Archaeoglobus fulgidus DSM 4304: one gene and its partner. Each later gene encodes a partner of the first gene's protein in a complex. Each region holds a gene or a part of one and is shown in the gene's direction. Other genes may lie near its edges.

The links.
Region 2: the proteins of AF_RS01715 (region 1) and rnhB are in contact, whole or in part, in a crystal structure (PDB 3P83), measured with the Archaeoglobus fulgidus proteins. Residues at the interface, in WP_010877842.1 of Archaeoglobus fulgidus: Val39 (codon at 1,255), Ala42 (codon at 1,264), Asn43 (codon at 1,267), Val44 (codon at 1,270), Ala45 (codon at 1,273), Met46 (codon at 1,276), Leu125 (codon at 1,513), Asp168 (codon at 1,642), Ser194 (codon at 1,720), Asn218 (codon at 1,792), Tyr219 (codon at 1,795), Pro220 (codon at 1,798), Ile237 (codon at 1,849), Leu238 (codon at 1,852), Ala239 (codon at 1,855), Pro240 (codon at 1,858), Arg241 (codon at 1,861), Ile242 (codon at 1,864), Glu243 (codon at 1,867), Ser244 (codon at 1,870); in WP_010878125.1 of Archaeoglobus fulgidus: Ala74 (codon at 1,491), Ile178 (codon at 1,803), Ala179 (codon at 1,806), Ile183 (codon at 1,818), Arg190 (codon at 1,839), Ser195 (codon at 1,854), Asn196 (codon at 1,857), Leu197 (codon at 1,860), Arg198 (codon at 1,863), Gln199 (codon at 1,866), Lys200 (codon at 1,869), Thr201 (codon at 1,872), Leu202 (codon at 1,875), Asp203 (codon at 1,878), Phe205 (codon at 1,884).

What each region holds. Positions count from the first base shown.
Region 1 is NC_000917.1:305,266-308,340, forward strand. What follows is about bases 254-3,009. They hold AF_RS01715 (DNA polymerase sliding clamp), read left to right. Parts: upstream 254-1,140; coding sequence 1,141-1,878; downstream 1,879-3,009. Other genes in these bases: AF_RS01705 (4-hydroxyphenylacetate 3-hydroxylase family protein), read left to right, coding at 254-820; AF_RS01710 (hypothetical protein), read left to right, coding at 804-1,049; priL (DNA primase regulatory subunit PriL), read left to right, coding at 1,882-2,994; AF_RS01725 (histone family protein), read right to left, coding at 3,000-3,009. Outside these bases: more of AF_RS01705, read left to right, coding at 1-253; more of AF_RS01725, read right to left, coding at 3,010-3,075.
Region 2 is NC_000917.1:556,623-559,941, reverse strand. What follows is about bases 81-3,080. They hold rnhB (ribonuclease HII), read left to right. Parts: upstream 81-1,271; coding sequence 1,272-1,889; downstream 1,890-3,080. Other genes in these bases: AF_RS03155 (glycosyltransferase family 2 protein), read right to left, coding at 2,267-3,080; srp54 (signal recognition particle protein SRP54), read left to right, coding at 81-1,272. Outside these bases: more of srp54, read left to right, coding at 1-80; more of AF_RS03155, read right to left, coding at 3,081-3,160; AF_RS13440 (ribbon-helix-helix domain-containing protein), read left to right, coding at 3,305-3,319. UniProt on the Methanocaldococcus jannaschii protein: Endonuclease that specifically degrades the RNA of RNA-DNA hybrids.

The sequences.
Region 1 (3,075 bases):
GGTGATGATTTTCGGAAGGCAGACAAATGACGTGCGAAGGCTGGACGGGGACATCGACTGTGGGAATGCTAAATATGCCACGGTTGGCGGAGAGGCTTTGATAATCTTCAACGACGTGTTCGTGCCGTGGGAGAGAGTTTTCATGTGCGGGGAGTACGATTTTGCGTCGGAGCTTGTTGAAACCTTCGCAACATATCACAGGCAGAACTACGGAGGCTGCAAGGTTGGAGTTGCGGATGTGCTGATCGGAGCTTCGGCAGCTATTGCCGAGTACAACGGCGTTGAAAGGGCTTCGCACATCGTGGACAAGCTGACTGAAATGGTTCATTTGGCAGAAACTTGCTGGTGCTGCTCCCTCGCGTGCTCCTACGAGGGCTTCAAAACTCCCTCTGGAGCCTACATGCCGAACCTGCTTTTGGCCAACGTCACGAAGCTCAACATAACCCGCTTCCCCTACGAGTGGTCGAGGCTGGCTCAGGACATCGTTGGCGGTTTGGTGGCGACAACACCGTCCGAGCTTGACTACAAGAATCCCGAAACAAGAGATTTGATTGAGAAGTACCTCAAAGGAAAGGCCGACGTACCGACCGAGCACAGGGTCAGGATGATAAGGCTGATCGAGAACCTGTCAATCGGGGCTGAGCTGCCGGAGTCTATGCACGGAGCAGGCTCGCCAGCCGCGCAGAAGATAATGATTGCGAGAAGGGCGAACATCGACGTGAAGAAGGAAGAGGCAAAGAGAGTTGCGGGGATTCTTCCAGATGAGGACTACTTGAGGGTGAGAGGGTTCAAGAGAGAAGGGGATGAAGGTCGGAGTTAAGTACTGCGGTGGATGCAACCCCGAGTACAGGCGGGAGGATGTTGAGGATGTGCTGAGAAAGCACTTCACAATTTTTTACTCGGAGGATGCTGACGTTCTCGTTTTGATTAACGGCTGCAAGAAAGCCTGTTTGCTTGAGGAAGTGAATCATCCAAAAGTCGTGAGCGTTGATTCTCCGGTGAGTGAGGAGGAGCTGCTGAGAAGAGTTCTCAAGGCCATGAGAGGTTAGCTCCGCACACCATTTGTGCGGAGTTAGGGAAAGGAAGCACAGGCAGCCAAGCAGAAAAAATTAAATATTAACACGTCTAAAAAAAGCTGAGATGATAGACGTCATAATGACCGGAGAGTTGTTGAAGACCGTAACGAGGGCTATAGTTGCGCTGGTCAGCGAGGCGAGAATACACTTCCTAGAAAAGGGATTGCATTCGAGAGCCGTTGACCCCGCAAACGTTGCGATGGTCATAGTTGACATCCCGAAAGACAGCTTTGAGGTTTACAACATAGATGAGGAGAAAACCATAGGAGTGGACATGGACAGGATTTTCGACATAAGCAAGTCAATCTCGACCAAAGACCTCGTTGAGCTGATCGTTGAGGATGAGAGCACGCTGAAGGTAAAGTTCGGAAGCGTGGAGTACAAGGTGGCGCTGATAGACCCCTCCGCAATAAGGAAAGAGCCGAGAATTCCCGAGCTGGAGCTGCCAGCGAAGATTGTTATGGATGCGGGGGAGTTCAAGAAGGCAATTGCGGCTGCAGACAAAATCAGCGACCAGGTGATTTTCAGGTCAGACAAGGAGGGCTTCAGGATTGAGGCGAAGGGGGATGTTGACAGCATCGTTTTCCACATGACGGAAACTGAGCTGATAGAGTTCAACGGAGGGGAAGCAAGGAGCATGTTCAGCGTTGACTACCTCAAGGAGTTCTGCAAGGTTGCGGGAAGCGGTGATTTGCTCACGATTCACCTCGGAACCAACTATCCAGTCAGGCTGGTTTTTGAGCTTGTTGGCGGCAGGGCAAAGGTCGAGTACATCCTGGCTCCGCGCATAGAGTCGGAGTGATTGATGAAATACCTACCCCTTTACCCAATTTTGGCTCGCTATCCCTTTCTGAGAATTGCCTCACGCGTTTTCTCATTCAACATCGAGGATGAGCTTAGAAAGTTTCTGGATACTGTTGAAGCCGCAAAGAGGATTGTTGACAAGGCAATTGACGGCAGGGTGGAGTACGACAGGTTCACAGATGAGTCGGAGTTCTTCTGTCTTGGCTGTGAGGAGAACTGCTATGATTGCCAGAAAAGGGGAACGCTTGAAGGTTGCGACCTTTGTATGGGCTGTTTCGAAAACTGCTCGCTCTACTACCCCCGTGAAGCGGTTGAGAGGTTCTACACAAACGCCAAGCTCTCCCTCTTGACGTACATCGCATCCAGAATGATTGTTTCGGCGATGGAGGACTGGGTGAGGATGAGGTACGCTGTTAACGAGGCGAGCTATTACTCAAGGCTGTTGAGGGAAGATGTAGAAGAGAGCGGTAAAGAGCCGATAGTCAGGCTTGTGGCGATAGACCTCGGTGCGAAGCTTAAAGGCTGGAAAATGCACGTTTCAACCTTTGTTAGAGTTTCCGCGAGAATTAAGGATGACAAGTGGAGGCTCGTGAACAGAAAGCTGAGAAACGGTTGGGTTGAGACCACCAAAGCCGAGGTTTTAAGGGGGCTGGAGGAGCTACTGAGAATGAAGCTTTTCGAGAAGGTTCCGGTGAGCGAGGCGGTGAGCGAGGCAGTGAGGGAGCTTTCAAGGAAGGCGAAGAGGGAGTCGGAGAAGTTTGCAATGGACTTGGGGGAGGTTGACCTTAACTGCCTCCCTCCCTGCATGAGGGAAATTCTCTCAGAGCTTCAGAGGGGTATGAACATCCCCCATACCGCAAGGTTTGCAATTACCTCCTTCCTCCTTAACATCGGAATGACCGTTGACGAAATAATAGCGCTGTTTAAGTCCGCACCTGACTTCGACGATGAAAAGACGAGGTATCAGGTCGAGCACATCGCCGGAGAGAGGGGGAAGGGGGCTGAGTACACCTCCCCATCGTGCGACACAATGAGAACCTACAGCAACTGCGTTGCCGATTGCAGGGTTTCGCATCCCTTAATTTATTATAAAAAATGTAAATCGAAAAGTTGAAGGTTTTAAAGCTCCCTCAGAGCAAGCTTGATGTCATCCACCTTTACCGTCTTTCTCCCAGCATGTTTTGCCAGCTCAGCA
Region 2 (3,319 bases), 250 kb from region 1 along the record:
AGGAAAATTGCGGGGTCATCGAGCATTGATAAGAAATTCGTCGAGGAGATGGTTAAGGAGATACAGAGAGCCCTCATCAAGGCTGATGTCAATGTCAGGCAGGTTAAGGAAATCAGCGATGCGATAAAGAAAAGGGCTCTAAGCGAGGACGTTCTTCCCGCTCTCAACGCAAAGGAGCAGATTCTCAAAATCGTTTACGAGGAGTTGCTCAGGGGAGTGGGAGAGGGGCTTGAGATACCGCTGAAAAAGGCCAAGATTATGCTCGTCGGTCTTCAGGGGAGCGGTAAGACCACAACAACGGCCAAAATGGCCAAATACTTCAAAGACAGGGGGATGAAGGTTGCTGTTGTTGCAGCCGACACATGGAGACCTGCAGCCTACGAGCAGCTAAGGCAGCTTGCGGAGGAGTACGGAATAACGTTCTACGGCGAGAAGGGGGAAAAAGATGCGGTCAAAATAGTCAAAAACGCGCTGGAAAAGCTCAAAGACCACGACATGATAATCATAGACACAGCCGGAAGGCATGCGCTCGAAGATGAGCTGATTGATGAGATGATAAAGATTGCAGAGGTTGCGAGGCCGGACTACAAGCTGCTCGTGCTTGATGCAGCGATAGGCCAGCTTGCAAGCAAGCAAGCTCAGGCGTTTCACGAGGCTATAGGAATCAATGGCATAATCATCACGAAGTTCGATGGAACGGCGAAGGGTGGTGGTGCTTTGTCGGCAGCGAGGCAGATTGGAATACCGATAGCATTCATAGGAACGGGAGAGAAGGTGGAGGACTTCGAACGCTTTGATCCCGCTGGCTTCGTTTCGAGACTGCTTGGAATGGGAGATATCAAGGCGCTAATGGAGAAGATTGAGAGGATTGCAAGCGAGGAGGAGCTAGATCCTGAAGCATTCCTGAAGGGAACCTTCACGCTGAAAGACATTTACAAGCAGATAGAGGCAATGAACAAAATGGGGCCGGTTAGAAAGATTTTCGAGATGCTCCCCTTTGGCCTGGGATTGAAGGTTGATAATGACGTAATGGAGATGACGCAGGAGAAAATGAAGAAATTCAGAGTGATTATGGATTCGATGACTGAGGAGGAGTTGCTGAATCCAAAAATCATCGATTCTTCGAGGATAAGGAGGATAGCAATCGGGAGCGGAACCTCTCCTCAGGAGGTCAAGGAGCTTCTGAACTACTACAAGACGATGAAGAACCTTATGAAGAAGATGAAGAAGAACAAGCTGCCAATAAAGGGTCTGGGGAAGCTGGGTTTCTGATGAAGGCAGGCATCGATGAGGCTGGAAAGGGCTGCGTCATCGGCCCACTGGTTGTTGCAGGAGTGGCTTGCAGCGATGAGGATAGGCTGAGAAAGCTTGGTGTGAAAGACTCCAAAAAGCTAAGTCAGGGGAGGAGAGAGGAACTAGCCGAGGAAATAAGGAAAATCTGCAGAACGGAGGTTTTGAAAGTTTCTCCCGAAAATCTCGACGAAAGGATGGCTGCTAAAACCATAAACGAGATTTTGAAGGAGTGCTACGCTGAAATAATTCTCAGGCTGAAGCCGGAAATTGCTTATGTTGACAGTCCTGATGTGATTCCCGAGAGACTTTCGAGGGAGCTTGAGGAGATTACGGGGTTGAGAGTTGTGGCCGAGCACAAGGCGGACGAGAAGTATCCCCTGGTAGCTGCGGCTTCAATCATCGCAAAGGTGGAAAGGGAGCGGGAGATTGAGAGGCTGAAAGAAAAATTCGGGGATTTCGGCAGCGGCTATGCGAGCGATCCGAGGACAAGAGAAGTGCTGAAGGAGTGGATAGCTTCAGGCAGAATTCCGAGCTGCGTGAGAATGCGCTGGAAGACGGTGTCAAATCTGAGGCAGAAGACGCTTGACGATTTCTAAACGAAACCGTTATTACCACAAATGGCGAAGACTTTATGAAGCCCCGTGGTGTAGCGGTCAATCATGCGGGCCTTTGGAGCCCGCGACCGGGGTTCGAATCCCCGCGGGGCTATGTCTAAAATCAGCGTAATAATTCCTCCAACAAAGCACGCCATTTCCTGGTTATGTTCTCCCACTTAAGCCCCTCTGGTGGAGAATAGCGTTTGCCTTGTTTACGGTAAACCTCGGCAATGGCCTTCGCGATACTTTCAGGATTGGAGGGTTCGGCGAAAAGCGTTCACTTTTGATAGCGCCTCTAAAAGTCCGTTATGCTATGAGAATCCGTTGCTGGAGGCATGAACCCTCCTGGCTGGAATCCACAATTAATGGTATTTTTATCACTTTCTCAATAAAATTCTGCAGGTTCCATACAAATTACCGATTCCGACAGTCATGACTATCACAGACATTACCAGAGCCTCGATTTGTTGTCCTTTGCTTAGAAGCTTCCTTAAGATTGATCTGAGGATGAAGTTCAAATATTTACTTTCCATTTCTAGAGGAAATTCTTTCGCAAGAATGGCCTTGGAATAGCCTTCATAGAACGCTCTTTTTACTGCATAGCTGATTCTTACCCTACTCTTTGGAACTTTATGGTAAACCACCGCTGATGGTTCATAAATTATTTTAGCATCAGGCTTGATCTTCCTTAATCTCATAGCAAATTCAGCCTCTTCACCACTCAACAGCTTTTTACCGTATCTACCTATTTCTGATCTAAATGGACCGGCAATTTCAAAAGCTTCCCTTCGAAAACTCATGTTTGCCCCAATTGGATTTCTTATATTTGTCCTTTGCTCGGGCATACCTTTGTAAGTGCATCCGACAATCCAATCCAGTTCCTCAGGTAGCCACTTGGGTCTTCCGTTTTCGAAAACCGGAATAATCTTGCCACCAACACCGTAAACACCTTCGTCAGAGTAATTTTCGACGATTTTTTCCAACCACAAGTCATCAGCCCAAGCATCATCATCAATAAAAGCTATAATATCTCCTTTAGCTTCAAAAACACCCTTATTTCTTGCCTTCGAAAGGCCAAAACCGTCGGAGACTACCACTCTAACATCTTTTGGGACAATATTTTTATAGTACTCAACTAAGCTTTTTACAGGATCTAAAATCAGTAGAATTTCATAAGGTTTTAAACTCTGATGTCTAACGGATTCAATACATCTAAGCACGTCTTTATATCTTTCTTTGGTGTATGTGGAAATTATAACCGAGGTTTTCATTGCTTTCAATTTTGTAATAGGCAGGGTTTTTAAAATTGTTTAATGTCGAATGAGAAAAGCAGGAGAAAGTAGAAGAGTAAGTTGAGTTGGAAGACAAAAAATAAGTGGGAATCTTAAATATTGAATTCACAGAGAAATATGTGTATGCCCAACATAACC